Linked DNA regions of Azoarcus sp. CIB. The protein of the gene in region 3 interacts with the protein of the main gene of each other region in a pairwise test. Links are inferred from orthologs where the notes say so. Each region holds a gene or a part of one and is shown on either strand. Other genes may lie near its edges.

Region 1 (4,632 bases), 2.8 Mb from region 3 along the record:
GCTCCCGCCCTACGATGCACGGCATTCCCCAGTCATCAGGTGATGCATCGCAACCCACGCCTGCCCCAACGCGAGGCCGGCGTCGCCGGGCGACAGGCGCTGCGCTTCGAGCACCGTCAGGCCACGCTCACGCAGCGCGGCGCCAAGGCGTTGCGACAGGATGCGGTTGTGCAGACAGCCGCCCGACAGCGCGACGACATCGAGGCACGTCTGGTCGGCAGCCCGGGCGACCCAGTCGTCCAGCGCGGCAACGAGCGTGACATGGAAGCGCGCGGCGCCGCGGGCGGCGTCCGTTTCATCGGCGAGCGTGGCCAGCAGCGGGAACAGGTCGAGTCGCGCTGCCCCGTCTATCGACCAGCCGTCGGCTTCGGGTGCAAGGTCGCCGACGCGATCGAGGTATCCGGCCGCCGCGCGTTCGAGCGCGATCGCGGCTTCGGCCTCGAAATGCATTACCGGGCACAGGCCCAGCAACCCCGCGGCGGCGTCGAAGACGCGGCCGAGGCTGGACGTGGGCGGGCACAGCGCACTGCGGCCGAGGAGCTGCGCGAGCATCGCCGCGGCGGGCTGGGCGGCGAAGCGCGTCGCGATCTCGTCGGCGCGGCCCGCGCGGTGCAGCACCGCCGCGGCCATGCGCCAAGGTTCGCGCGCGGCGCGGTCGCCGCCGGCGAGCGGCAGCGGTGCGAGGTGGCCCAACCTCTCGAAGGACGCGCCGTCGACGCGCAGCAGCTCGCCACCCCAAGCCGTGCCGTCGCTGCCGAGACCCACGCCGTCGAGCGCGAGGGCCAGCGCCGGACCCGCGTGGCCGTGCTCGGCGAGCACCGCGGCGACGTGCGCGTGGTGGTGCTGCACGGGAAACGCCGGCACGCCAAGGCGCGCGGCGATTTCGCAGGCGCGGCGGCTGGAGTGGAAGTCCGGGTGCAGGTCGTGCGCGACCGCGGCGGGCGTGTGATGGGCGACGATCGCCTCGACCCACGCGTCCATGTCATGGCAGGCCTCCGAGGTGTCGAGATCGCCGACGGTCGCGCCGATGTGTGCCTCACCGTCGCAGGCGAGGCACAGCGCGTTCTTGAAGTATGCCCCGAACGCGAGCACGGACGGGCCGCGCGGCGCCAGCGGCAGCGTCACGGCAAAGGGGGGCGCCTCGTGCGCGGTCGTCATGGGAGGGGATCAGGCCGACTGCGCCTCGGCCGCGCGAGCACCGCGCGCCTTCGCCATCCCCCGCTCCAGCCACGCCAGCCATTCGGCGATGCCCTCGCCGCTCGTCGACGACGTGCGGATCACCTCGATCGCCGGATTCACGCGCCGCGCGTAGCCGATCGCGCGCTCGACGTCGAAAGTCAGGTGCGGCAGCAGATCCACCTTGTTGAGCAGCATCAGGTCGGCGGCGGCGAACATGTCGGGGTACTTTAGCGGCTTGTCCTCGCCTTCGGTCACGGACAGGATCGCGACCTTGTGCGCCTCGCCGAGGTCGAAGGCGGCCGGGCAGACGAGGTTGCCGACGTTCTCGATCAGCAGCAGGCTGTCGTCGGCAAGCTGCATCTGCGCGAGCGCGCGGCCGACCATGTCGGCGTCGAGGTGGCAGCCCTTGCCGGTGTTGATCTGCAGCGCCGGGACGCCGGTCGCGCGGATGCGCTCGGCGTCGAACTCGGTCTGCTGGTCGCCTTCGATGACCGCGGCCGGCACGCGGCCGGCGAACTCGGTGAGCGTGCGCACGAGCAGCGCCGTCTTGCCCGAGCCGGGGCTGGAGACGAGGTTCAGCGCGAAGATGCCGCGGGCGGCCAGCTGGCGGCGGTTTTCATCGGCGAGCGCGTCGTTCTTGCCGAGGATGTCGCGCTCGATTTTCACCATCTGCGACTGCGTCAGGCCGGGCGCATGCGCGTGCGCGGGGCCGGCGCCGAAGTGGAGGTGGCGATGGCCGGCGTGGATGTGCGTGTCCTCGCCTGCGGCAGCGGCCTCGGACGCAGGATCGTGCGAATGCTCATGGTCATGCGCGGGCGTCACCGTCTTCCACGCCCGCGTCGCGCCCCCCTTCGCGCGCGCGGCCTTCGACCACCCTGCACCGCCAATGCTCGCGCCCGCCCCACCGCATCCACACACCGTACACATGTCCTGCTCCGTCCAAACAACGTGTTCCGCGCGAACCGTAGATACTGTTATCCGGGTCAAGCGCCGTGCAATCTGGCGTAGGGCGGATGAGCCGAAGGCCGAGTTGGCCATCTGCGCCGTCGCATGCGCATCGATCACATCTGCCATGCGGCGGAAGGCGCTGCGCTTTTCCGCCCTACAATCCTGCTTCACTCGACTTCGATTTCCTTCACCCGCATCTCGGTGCCGCCGGTCGGCCGCAGCTGGTAGCCGTCGCAGTGCGGGCACGGGTCGTAGCGCTGCACGAGCGGCACGCTGCGGTCGCACGCGGGGCACCAGCCGGCGCCCGCAACCGGCTCGATCTTGATCGCCGCGCCGTCCGCGAGCGAGTCGCGCAGCACCACGTCGAGGCAGAAGCGCAGCGCCTCGACCTCCACCGACGCCAGTTCGCCGATCGCCAGCACGATCGTCTTCACCCGCTGTGCGCCCTGCCCCTGCGCCGTTTCCTCGACGATGCCGCGGATGCTCTCGGCGAGCGACATCTCATGCACTGGCCGCGTCTTCCATCGTGATTTCGTATTCGATGCAGGGGTCCAGCGACAGCGCGAGCGCCTTCAGCCGCAGCAGCGCCGCCTCGTCCGACTCCGCCGCCCAGCCGCAGCCTTCGCGCACGAAGGGGCCGTCGGCGTGGAAGTTCCACTCGGTCGGCGTGACGATCGCGTACTCGGCGATGCGCTCGCCGTCGAGGCGCACGGCGTGCATCAGCAGCCCGCGCGCGGTCTCGACGCAGGCCAGTCCCGCGTTTTCGCCGAGCGGTGCGGCATCGACCAACAGCGGCATGTCGGACGCGAGCGGATGGCGCAGGCGGCTGGCACAGTCCGAGAGGTCCACGACGCGCGCGAAGAGGCGCGCGGCGATGCGGTGGCGATGCGTGAGCAGGTTGCGCACCATCATCGAACCGGCATGGCGCGCGAGCACGCCCGACTCGTGTGCGCGACCGAACAGCGTCGGCGCCGCGCAGAAGTCCGCGGACGGCACGCCACCCAGTTCGTGCGCCCAGGCACCTGCCGCGAGCGCCGGCAGCAGCGGCACCGCCTCGCCCTCCAGCGTCGACGAGCCCATCTCGATCAGGTCCGCGAGCGCCGCGCCGATCGAGCCGCCGCGCCGCGCGCGTTCGACGAATTCGCGCAGGCCGCTGGGTTCGCGCGCGGCACGGAAGAAGCCGGTGAGAAGCTCGACGACGACGAGGTCGAGCAGGTCGCCCCCCAGGTCGTAGGCTGCGCGCGAGTCGCCGCTCAGCCCCAGGCGACGTTGCAGCTCCACGAAACGGTCGCTGCGCGGCGGGTGGCCGAACAGTTTCGGCCAGTCGAGCATCAGGCGCGACAGGTGTTCCTGCGCGATTTCGGTCGCGAGAATGCGCTCCTCGGCCCACGCTTCGGCACGCGCGAGATTCGGCGCACCGGCAGCAACGCAGGCCGCCTTCGCCGCAATGCCCTGTGCGCGCGAACACACGCCGAAGAGCGTCGGCACGAGCCCGATGGCCTCGTCGACGCTGCACCCGACCAGTCTCTGCGCGGCCTGCGGCAGGGGTTTTTCCACCCGCAGTCCGCTGATGCGACGCCCGTCGCGGATCGCGCGCAGGCGCAATGTCCCGTCCGGCGTCATGCCAGGCCTCCGCGACCCGGCGACGCCCCGCCGACCGCGGCAAAGCACCGCCTTCCGTGAACCATGCCTTCTCCTTGCGCCGCCCGATCGGTGACGTTGATTGCGCTCCGACCGGCCCTTGCAGCGCGGAAATGGAATCCGGGAATTCTGGAATCCTGGAACCCTGACGATGATAGGCGCAGACGCACCCGCACGGAAGCCTGCCGCCTCACACCTCGAGCGGATCCACGTCCAGCTGCCAGCGCAGCTCCCGCGCCGTACGCTGCCCGCGCAGCACCTCGATCCAGTGCGCGAGGAAGCCCTGCAGGGGCGCGCGCTCGTCAGCCTCGGCCAGCAGTTGCGCGCGTTCGCGCCGCGCGAGCCGCGTCAGGCGCATCGGCACCGCGTCGAACACGCGCACGCCCGCCGGCGCGATCTCCTGCGCAAGGCGGCGCGCGTGGGCGAGGAACTGCAGCGCATCGTCGAGCAGCGGCGCGTCGGCACGCAGCATCGCCTGGAAGGTGAAGGGCGGGAAGCCGGCCGCGCGGCGCTCGTCCAGCGCGCTCGCGGCGAAGGCGTCGAAGTCGTGCTTCACCAGGCAGCGATACAGCGGGTGGTCGGGGTACTCGGTCTGGATCAGCACCTCGCCCGGCAGGTGAGCGCGTCCGGCACGTCCGCCGACCTGCATCAGCTGCTGGAACAGGCGCTCCGGCGCGCGAAAATCCGCCGCGTGCAGCGACGCGTCGGCGCCGATGACGCCGACCAGCGTGAGCTGCGGGAAGTCGTGGCCCTTCGCCATCATCTGCGTGCCGACGAGGATGTCGGCCTCGCCGCTGGCGATCTGCGCGAGCAGGCTTTCCCACTGGTTGCGCGTGCGCGCCGAATCGCGGTCCACGCGCAGCA
Region 2 (4,613 bases), 1.4 Mb from region 3 along the record:
CCGGTGCCGACGTGTTCCGCCTGAACTTCAGCCACGGCTCCCACGCCGACCACGCCGAACGGCTGCGCCAGATCCGCGACCTCGAGCGCGAGGTCGGCCGTCCGATCGGCATCCTGATGGATCTGCAGGGGCCGAAGCTGCGCATCGGCAAGCTCGCCGCAGGCAAGGTCATGCTCGCGGCCGGCAGCCGCTTCCGTCTCGACCTCGACGCGGCAGAGGGCGACGCCACGCGCGCCAACCTGCCCCACCCCGAGATCTTCGCCGCCCTCGAAACCGGCACCGAGCTGCTGCTCGACGACGGCAAACTGCGCTTGCGCGTGGAGGCTTTCGGCCCCGACTTCGCCGACACCACGGTGCTCGTCGGCGGCCCGCTGTCCGACCGCAAGGGCGTCAATGTACCCGGCGTCGTGCTGCCGATCTCGCCGCTCACACCCAAGGATCTCGCCGACCTCGATTACGGCCTGTCGCTCGGCGTCGACTGGGTCGCGCTATCCTTTGTGCAGCGCCCCGAGGACGTCCGCGAGGCGCGCGAAATCATCGGCGAGCGCGCGTGGATCATGGCCAAACTGGAAAAGCCGGCCGCGATCGAGCGCCTCGACGAGATCGTCGCGCTCGCCGACGGCATCATGGTGGCGCGCGGCGACCTCGGCGTGGAACTGCCGCCGCAGCAGGTGCCCATCCTGCAGAAGCGCATCGTCCGCGCCGCCCGCGCCGCCGGCAAACCGGTCGTCGTCGCGACGCAGATGCTCGAATCGATGATCAGTTCACCGGTGCCCACCCGCGCCGAAGCCTCCGACGTCGCCACCGCGATCTATGACGGCGCCGACGCGGTGATGCTGTCGGCGGAATCCGCCTCGGGCCAGTACCCGATCGAGGCGGTGACGATCATGGACCGCATCATCACCGAGGTCGAGCAGGACCCCGAATGGCGCGTGGGGCTGGATGCGAGCCACGTGCCCGCACAGGCGAACACGCCGGACGCCATCTGCTGCGCGCTGCGCGACGTCACCGCGCTGCTCAACCCGGCGGCGACCGTCGCGTATTCCAGCAGCGGCTTCAGCTGCCTGCGCGCGAGCCGCGAGCGCCCGAGCACGCCGATCCTCGGCCTCACGCCGCACCTGGCGACCGCCCGCCGCCTCGCCCTCGTGTGGGGCGTGCATCCGGTGCCCTTCGAGGACGTGCATGACGTCGCGGAGATGGTCGAGCACGCGAGCGCGGCGGTCGTCACGCACGGCTTCGCGCAACCCGGCGACAACGTCGTGATCATCGCCGGGCTGCCCTTCGGGCGCAGCGGCAGCACCAACCTGCTCCACGTCGTGAAGATCCCGCAGTAATCCCTGCCGGCAGCGCCTCCGCAGGCCGTTCCGCACCGGGACGGCCTGCAAATGCGTCACATTTCGACTACATCCATAGGAGGGCGACACGCCCGATCCTGAAAGGAGAGGTCGATGAAAGACGCAACCGTGCTCGTCGCGCGCATTCTTCTCGCACTCATCTTCATCATCGCCGGCTGGGGCAAGCTCGGCGCCGGCTACGCCGGCACACAACAATACATGGCTTCGATGGGTGTCGCCGGCGCCCTGCTGCCGCTCGTGATCTTCGCCGAGCTCGGTGGCGGTCTCGGCGTGCTGTTCGGTGCGCTCACCCGGTTCGCGGCCGCCGGGCTTGCCGCGTTCTGCATCCTCAGCGCGCTGTTCTTCCATACCGACTTCGCGAACCAGACGCAGTCCATCATGTTCATGAAGAACCTCGCGATCGCGGGCGGCATGCTGATGCTGGCCGTGCATGGCGCGGGCGCGTGGAGTCTCGACGCTTGGTGGCAGACACGCAGACACTGAACTGCCGGGGCGTTTCCCGGCTGCGGCGTCAGTTGAATCCGGGCGCGAAATCCGCCTGCGCGGCCTCGCCCTCGCCGATCGACGGCCGCGCCTGCACAGCGGCCAGGATCCCGGCGAGGATCTCCGCCGGCGGAGGCGGACAGCCCGGCACGGTCACGTCGACCGGGATCACGTTCGACACGCCGCCGCAGCTCGCATAGCTCTCGCCGAAGATCCCGCCGTTGCAGCCGCAGTCCCCCACCGCGACGACCAGCTTGGGCGCCGGCGTCGCGTCATAGGTACGCCGCAGCGCGACCTCCATGTGGCGCGACACCGGCCCGGTCACGAGCAGCATGTCGGCATGACGCGGACTGGCGACGAAGCGGATGCCGAGGCCCTCGATGTTGTAGTAGGGGTTGTTCAGCGCATTGATCTCGAGCTCGCAGCCGTTGCACGAGCCGGCATCGACGTGCCGGATCGCCAGCGCACGGCCGAGGATGGCGAGGAGCTCGTCATGGATCAGGTGCGCGGGGTGGCGCGCGCCCGCCAGCGGTTCGGGCGGCGGCTCGGTGACACGGCCGCGGCGCGCGACGTATTTCAGGATGTGCCACATTACAGGTCCTGCCCCGAATAGCTGAGATTGAAGGACTTGTTGATCAGCGGGAAGTCCGGAACGATGTTGCCGATGATCGCGTGCTCCAGCACCGGCCAGTTCTGCCACGACGGATCGTGGCAATGGCAGCGCGCGATGCGCCCCTGCGCGTTGGTCTCCAGCGCGACGAACACTTCGCCGCGCCAGCCCTCGACCCAGCCGGCGCCGACGCCGTCCCGCGTCGCGAGGACCGGCTCGTGGATCGCGCCGCCCGGCAGCCCGGCGATTAGCGCCTCGATCAGCCGCAGCGACTCGAAACACTCCTCGAAGCGCATCGCGACACGGGCCGCGACGTCGCCGTTGCGATGCGTGCAGGCCGTGACCGCGAGGCCGTCGTAGGGCGGCCACGGGAAGTCTGCGCGCAAGTCGGCCGCCTGCCCGCTCGCCCGTCCGGCAAGCCCCGTCAGCCCCAGGCGCGCGGCAAGTTCCGGGGTGACCCGGCCGGTCGTCACGAGACGGTCCTGCAGCCCGGCGTGCTCGTCGTAGATGTCCTTCAGCTCGGCGACTTCGCGCGCGATGTCCGCGACCTGGCGGCGCAGCTGCGCGCAGCCGTCCGCGTCGAGATCGCGCGCGACCCCGCCGGGACGGACGCCGTCCATCATCAGGCGGTGGCCGAAGCACTCGCGGTTCAGGCGCAGCCAGTCCTCGCGCAGGCGCGAGAACTGCGCGAGGGCGAAGCCGAACGCGGCGTCGTTGCCGAGCGCCCCGAGGTCGCCGAGGTGATTCGCCACGCGCTCGCGCTCGAGCATCAGTGCCCGCAGCCACACTGCACGCTCGGGCGCCTTCGCGCCGACCAGCGACTCGGCCGCCATCGCGTAGGCCCACGCGTACGCGACGGTGCTGTCGCCCGACACCCGCCCGGCGAGGCGTGCGCCCTCGTCGGTGTCCACGCCCATGAAACGGCGCTCGATGCCCTTGTGCTTGTAGCCCAGCCGCTCCTCGAGCCGCAGCACCTTCTCGCCGACCACCGAGAAGCGGAAATGCCCCGGTTCGATCGTGCCGGCATGCACCGGCCCGACCGGGATCTCATGCACGCCGTCGCCTTCGACGACCACGAAGGGGTAGGCATCGGCCTGCGCCTCGAAGCGCTCCTGGCCGGTGTTGTCGAGGCGCAGCGGGAAATAGTCCGCAGGCCACGCGCCGTGACGCAGCCACGGGCGATCGTCGCCCGCGTCCTCGGCCTCGACACCGACGAGGTCGCGCGTGGCGCGCTGCATGCGGATCGCGGCGGGGAAGAAGCGCGAGATGTCCGGGTAGACCGGCTTTGCCGCATCCAGGCCCAGCTTCGCCCACAGCAGTCCGTCCGCGCTCGCGTACGCCGCCGACACCGCGAAGCCGTCGCCCGCGGCGCGCTCGTCGCTGCCCCACAGGCTCACGAGCCGCCCCTTCGCCTCCGCCACGGCCAGCGCCAGCGCGCTCCACTGCGCGGCATGCACCCGTGCGGCGAAGATCGGCACGGGCGCATCGATCCGTTCGAAGCGGCAATCGAGTCCGAAAAACTCCACGTCAGGCCTCCCGCCGGGCCGCCCCAAGGGAGGCCTGCGCCCCCCCGGGGGGTAGCGAACAAAGTGAGCATGGGGGTTGTTGCACTCTAGCCTCCGATCATCTGGGCCGCCTGCCGGTACCAGCCGTCGAGATAGGGCGGGATGTAAAGCCCGAGCATCAGCGCGAGCCCGAGATGGACGAACACCGGCAGCAGCGCCGGCGGGTGGGCGAGCGGGCGCAGCGAGGTCTCGCCGAACACCATCGGCTGCACGCGCCCGAAGATCGCCGCGAACGCGACGCCCAGCGCGACCAGCAGGAAGGGCGTGGCCCACGGCGCCTCGCGCATCGCCGTCGTCAGGATCAGGAACTCGCTCGCGAATACGCCAAAGGGCGGCATGCCGAGGATCGCCAGCGAGCCCAGCATCAGGCCCCAGCCGACCGTCGGACTCACCTTCAGCAGGCCGCGGATGTCCTCCATCGCCTGCGAACCGGCCTTCTGCACCGCATGCCCGACGGCGAAGAAGATCGCCGACTTCACCAGCGCATGCACGGTCATGTGCAGCAACCCGGCGAAGTTCGCGATCGGGCCGCCCAGGCCGAAGGCGAAGGTCATCAGGCCCATGTGCTCGATCGACGAATACGCGAACATGCGCTTGACG
Region 3 (4,650 bases):
CGAACTCCGCCAGCGTCGCGGCCTCGAGCGCCGGGTCGCGTTCGCGCAGCTGCAGTGACGGGGCGACGGCGAGTGCGCCGGCCACGTTCTGGCCGGGCTCGACGCCGCGCGCCAGCGCAGCCGGTGTCGCCGCCGTCACGCGCGCACCGGGGCTGTGTTCGACGACCGCGAGTTCGCCCGGCTCATCCACGCCGCGCGTGAATACCTGCAGCGGCAGATCGGACAGGATCAGGGCGAACCAGAGCATCGTTGAGGGCGGGGGTGCGGCGCAGGCCGGGACGTTGAGGGAGCGACAGGCGCAGCGGGGCGGCGAGGCCGGGGCCGCGTCGCTTGAGGATGTCCACCGCGAGCTCGCCGTCGCGCGCCGCCAGTCGCAGGCGCAGGACCGCGGGGGACGGTTGCCGTGCGGCGGATGCGGGGCGGAACAGGAACAGCGGCGTCGCGGAGCTTTCGGCGGCGAGTTGCAGGCGTCGCAACGCGGCGGTGTCCGCGCGCGCCAGCCAGGCGAGCACGGCGCTGCTGCCGCCCGAGGCCAGCGCCTGCCGGACCGCCCACAGGGTTTCGGCGTGGCCGTCGGGTTCGAGCAGCAGGAAGCGCTCGAGCGGCACACCCGCCGCGGCGAGGGCAGGGGCGTAGGGCAGGTGGGGCGGGGCGACCCAGACGATCCAGCGGTCGGCCGGGAGCGCGTGCAGGACGGGCAGCAGCAGTCCGATCTCGCCGATGCCGGGGCTGTCGGACAGCAGCTCGATCAGCGCATTACGGGGCCAGCCGCCCCCGGCAGCTGGGCGTCGAGCGCCGCAAAGCCGGTTGCGATGCCCGCTTCGGTCGACTGCGCGAGCCGGTCGGCCTGCCACACGAGGCCGGGCGGCAGGGCGGCGAGGGCAGTCTGGGCGAGGGCGGACATCGGGGGCGGGAGGCGTAAAGGGGGATCACGGCGGAAGGCTTCACAGCGAACCGTTGCGCACCAGGCCGACGGCGATCCCCTCGATCGTCAGGGGGGTGCTGCGGGTGTCGACGACGATGGGCTCGAAATCGGGGTTGGCCGGCAGCAGGCTGACGATAGGGCCCTTGCTGGTGAAGGTTTTTACGGTCACCTCGTCCTCGACGCGGGCGACCACGACCTGTCCGGAACGCGCCTCCTGGCTGCGGTGCACGGCGAGCAGGTCGCCGTCGAGGATGCCCGCGTCGCGCATGCTCATGCCGCGTACGCGCAGCAGGTAGTCGGCGCGCGGCGAGAACAGGGCCGGGTCGATCTGGTGGCGCGACTCGATGTGCTCGACCGCGAGGATCGGGCTGCCGGCCGCGACCCGGCCGATCAGCGGCAGGCCGAGCCCCTGGGCAAGGCGGATGCCGCGCGCCCGCCCTTCCTCGAGCAGGATCGCGCCCTTCGCTGCGAGCGCGCGCAGATGGCTTTCGGCCGCGTTCGGCGAGCGGAAGCCGAACGCCGTGCACACTTCGGCGCGCGTGGGCGGGCGCCCCTCGGATTCGAGCGTCTGGCGGATGAAGTCGAGGATTTCGCCCTGGCGGGCGGTCAGGTTATGGTCGCGGCTGCTCATGGGATTCTCCGGAGTAACTGTAATTTTAAACAGCTTCCGCTGATCCGCAAGCATTAAATCGGTGTAGCGCAAGCGGGGGAGACGCGGGTAGAGTTCGCCTCGTGTCTCGGCTAGAATCCAACGACGTCAGGGAGATCACATGTTGCAGATCGGTGATATCGCGCCAACGTTTTCGCTGCCGGATGCGGACATGGAGGATTTCGACCTCGCCGCAGAACGCGGCAGGCACCATGTGGTCCTCTACTTTTACCCTCGTGACAACACGCCGGGATGCACCCTGCAGGCGGCCGACTTCTCCGATCATGAAGACGACTTCGCCCGCTACGGCTGCATCATTGTCGGCGTCAGTCCCGACGATTGCCTGACTCACGCCGAATTCCGCGACCAGCACGGCCTGTCGATACGTCTGCTTTCCGACGTCGAGACCGAGGTGTGCCGGCTCTACGATGTCTGGCAGCCCAGGGAAGTCGATGGTGTGAAGAAGATGGGTGTGGCACGGACGACCTTCGTGATCGACAAGGAAGGCATCGTCCGCCACGCACTCCGCGACGTTACACCCCGCGGCCATGCGGCGGGGGTCTTCGAACTGGTCAGGAAACTGGAAACAGAGAAAGCTAATGGAAATCGTCAAGAACAGCGTCGTAACGCTTAAGTACACCGTCGTCGACCCGGACGGCAACATGATCGATGATGGTCAGCAGCCGCTGGTCTACCTGCACGGCGGCTACGATGGCATCTTCCCTGCCGTCGAGGAGGCGCTGCACGGCAAGAAGGTCGGCGAACAGCTGACGATCAAGCTGCAGCCCGAAGATGCCTTCGGCGAGTACGACGAGGAGCTCGTGCTGGTCGAGGATCTCAGCCAGTTCCCCGAGAACATCGAGGTCGGCATGTCCTTCGAGCGCGTCACCGACGACGGCGAGGAGGAAATGATCTACCGCATCACCGACATCGCCGACGGCAAGGTCGTCGTCGACGGCAATCACCCGCTGGCCGGCACGGCGCTGGTGTTCGACGTGACCATCGCGGAAGTGCGTCCGGCGACCGCCGAGGAACTCTCGCACGGCCACGTGCACGGCGCGGGCGGCCACCACCACTGATCGGTCGACCAGTCGCAGCATCGCCAGAGGGCCGCGCAAGCGGCCCTTTTTCCATCCACTTCCGCAGATATCCACGTCCGATGACCGTACTCGCCGGAACCGACCGACCGCAGGTCGCGCAGCAGGATCGACCGCTCGACGCTCCGCTTCTGGACGTGAGGGATCTGCGCGTGCAGATCGGTGCCGCCGCACGGCCCGTGCGTCCGGTCGACGGCGTCGGGTTCTCGATCGCGGCGGGGGAGACTTTCGCGCTGCTGGGCGAATCGGGCTGCGGCAAGTCGATGACGGCGCTGGCCCTGCTGCGCCTGCTGCCGGACGCCGGACGCATCGTCGGCGGCGAGGTGCGCTTTGCCGGCGACGAGCTGCTCGCGCGCAGCGAGGCGGGCATGCGCGAGGTGCGTGGCGGCCGGATCGCGATGATCTTCCAGGAGCCCTCGACCAGCCTCAACCCGGTGATGACCGTGATGACGCAGATCGGCGAGGTTCTTGCGCGCCATCGCGGCCTGCGCGGCGTGGTGGCGCGTGCCGAGGCACAGCGCCTCCTCGACGCGGTGGGCATTCCGGACGCCGGGCGCCGGCTGGACGATTATCCCTTCCAGTTCTCCGGCGGGATGAAGCAGCGCGTGATGATCGCGATGGCGCTCGCGGGCGAGCCCGAACTGCTGATTGCCGACGAGCCGACGACCGCGCTCGACGTGACGATCCAGGCCCAGGTGCTCGATCTGCTTGCACGCCTGCAGGCCGAGCGCGGCATGGGCATGCTGCTGATCACCCACGACCTGGGCGTCGTCGCGCGCATGGCGCAGCGCATCGGCGTGATGTACGCGGGCGAGCTGGTCGAGACCGGCGCGCGCGAGGACTTCTTCCGCGAGCCGCTGCACCCGTATTCCCGCAAGCTCTTCGCCGCGCTCCCGACCGACGCCCAGCGTGGCCGTCCGTTGGCGGCGCTGGGCGGACATGTGCCCCCGCTCGATCAGGCCTTCACCGGCTGCCGCTTCGCCGGGCGCTGCCCCGATGTGTTCGACCGGTGTCATCACGAGGCCCCGGCGTGGCAGGCCGTGGGGGCGCAGGCGGTGCGTTGCCATCTGTACGCGGAAAATTGCGCGGAAGGTTACGTCGATGGGCGCACGGCTGCCGCCGCTGCGGCGCCCGTGGCCGTCGCGGCGGACGCGCGCGCAGGCACAAGGACGGTGCCGCTGCTCGACGTGCGCGACCTGCAGGTGCATTTCCCGGTGCGCAAGGGCCTCCTGCGACGCGAGGTGGCGCGCGTGCGCGCCGTCGATGGCGTGAGCCTCGCGCTTGCGCCGGGCCGCACGCTGGCGCTGGTGGGCGAGTCAGGCTGCGGCAAGACGACCGCCGGCAAGGCGATCCTGCAGCTCGTGACGCCGACGGGCGGCGAGGTGTACCTCGACGGCACGCTGCTCGCGGGCCTGTCCCGGCCGGCCTTGCGCGCGCTGCGGCGCGACTTCCAGATGGTGTTCCAGGATCCCTTCGCGTCGCTGAATCCGCGCATGCGCGTCGGCGAGATCATCGAGGAGGGCATGCTCGCGCTGGGCGTCGAGCCGGATCCGCTGAAGCGTGCCGGGCGCATCGACGCGCTGCTTGCGCGCGTGGGACTCACGCCGGAAATGAAGCTGCGCTATCCGCACGAATTCTCCGGTGGCCAGCGCCAGCGCATCGCGATCGCCCGCGCGCTCGCGGTACGGCCGAAATTGATCGTGTGCGACGAGCCGACGAGCGCGCTGGACGTGTCGGTGCAGGCGCAGATCCTCAACCTGATGCGCGAGCTGCAGGCGGAGTTCGATCTCGCCTACCTCTTCATCACGCACAACATCGGCGTGGTGAGCTGGCTCGCCGACGAAGTCGCGGTGATGTACCTGGGGCGCATCGTCGAGCAGGGGCCGGTGGGGAGTGTGCTCGGGTCACCCGCACATCCCTACACCCGCGCGCTGCTCGCGGCGGTTCCGGACATCGAGCGCGAAACTGCGGCGCATGCA

The links.
Region 1: the proteins of AzCIB_RS10665 (region 3) and hypB interact in binary tests that used the Escherichia coli proteins (3 or more experiments, as listed by UniProt). The link is inferred for Azoarcus sp. CIB from one-to-one orthologs.
Region 2: the proteins of AzCIB_RS10665 (region 3) and AzCIB_RS17185 interact in binary tests that used the Escherichia coli proteins (3 or more experiments, as listed by UniProt). The link is inferred for Azoarcus sp. CIB from one-to-one orthologs.

What each region holds. Positions count from the first base shown.
Region 1 is NZ_CP011072.1:5,220,325-5,224,956, forward strand. The notes cover bases 138-3,067. They hold hypB (hydrogenase nickel incorporation protein HypB), read right to left. Parts: upstream 2,107-3,067; coding sequence 1,168-2,106; downstream 138-1,167. Other genes in these bases: AzCIB_RS23400 (Kae1-like domain-containing protein), read right to left, coding at 138-1,158; hypA (hydrogenase maturation nickel metallochaperone HypA), read right to left, coding at 2,295-2,636; AzCIB_RS23415 (nickel-dependent hydrogenase large subunit), read right to left, coding at 2,629-3,067. In the rest of the region: more of AzCIB_RS23400, read right to left, coding at 10-137; more of AzCIB_RS23415, read right to left, coding at 3,068-3,750; AzCIB_RS23420 (primosomal protein N'), read right to left, coding at 3,959-4,632. UniProt on the Escherichia coli protein: Involved in the maturation of [NiFe] hydrogenases. Required for nickel insertion into the metal center of the hydrogenase. Exhibits a low intrinsic GTPase activity, which is essential for nickel insertion.
Region 2 is NZ_CP011072.1:3,849,969-3,854,581, forward strand. Bases 1,703-4,613 are described here. They hold AzCIB_RS17185 (hydrogenase large subunit), read right to left. Parts: upstream 3,975-4,613; coding sequence 2,430-3,974; downstream 1,703-2,429. Other genes in these bases: AzCIB_RS17175 (DoxX family protein), read left to right, coding at 1,703-1,838; AzCIB_RS17180 (NADH-quinone oxidoreductase subunit B family protein), read right to left, coding at 1,867-2,430; AzCIB_RS17190 (hydrogenase 4 subunit F), read right to left, coding at 4,061-4,613. Outside these bases: pyk (pyruvate kinase), read left to right, coding at 1-1,334; more of AzCIB_RS17175, read left to right, coding at 1,449-1,702.
Region 3 is NZ_CP011072.1:2,403,905-2,408,554, reverse strand. What follows is about bases 966-3,913. They hold AzCIB_RS10665 (FKBP-type peptidyl-prolyl cis-trans isomerase), read left to right. Parts: upstream 966-2,173; coding sequence 2,174-2,653; downstream 2,654-3,913. Other genes in these bases: AzCIB_RS10660 (ABC transporter ATP-binding protein), read left to right, coding at 2,734-3,913; AzCIB_RS10670 (peroxiredoxin), read left to right, coding at 1,696-2,208; lexA (transcriptional repressor LexA), read right to left, coding at 966-1,556. Also shown: AzCIB_RS10685 (Y-family DNA polymerase), read right to left, coding at 1-247; translesion DNA synthesis-associated protein ImuA, read right to left, coding at 183-854; more of lexA, read right to left, coding at 945-965; more of AzCIB_RS10660, read left to right, coding at 3,914-4,650. UniProt on the Escherichia coli protein: Folding helper with both chaperone and peptidyl-prolyl cis-trans isomerase (PPIase) activities. Chaperone activity prevents aggregation of unfolded or partially folded proteins and promotes their correct folding.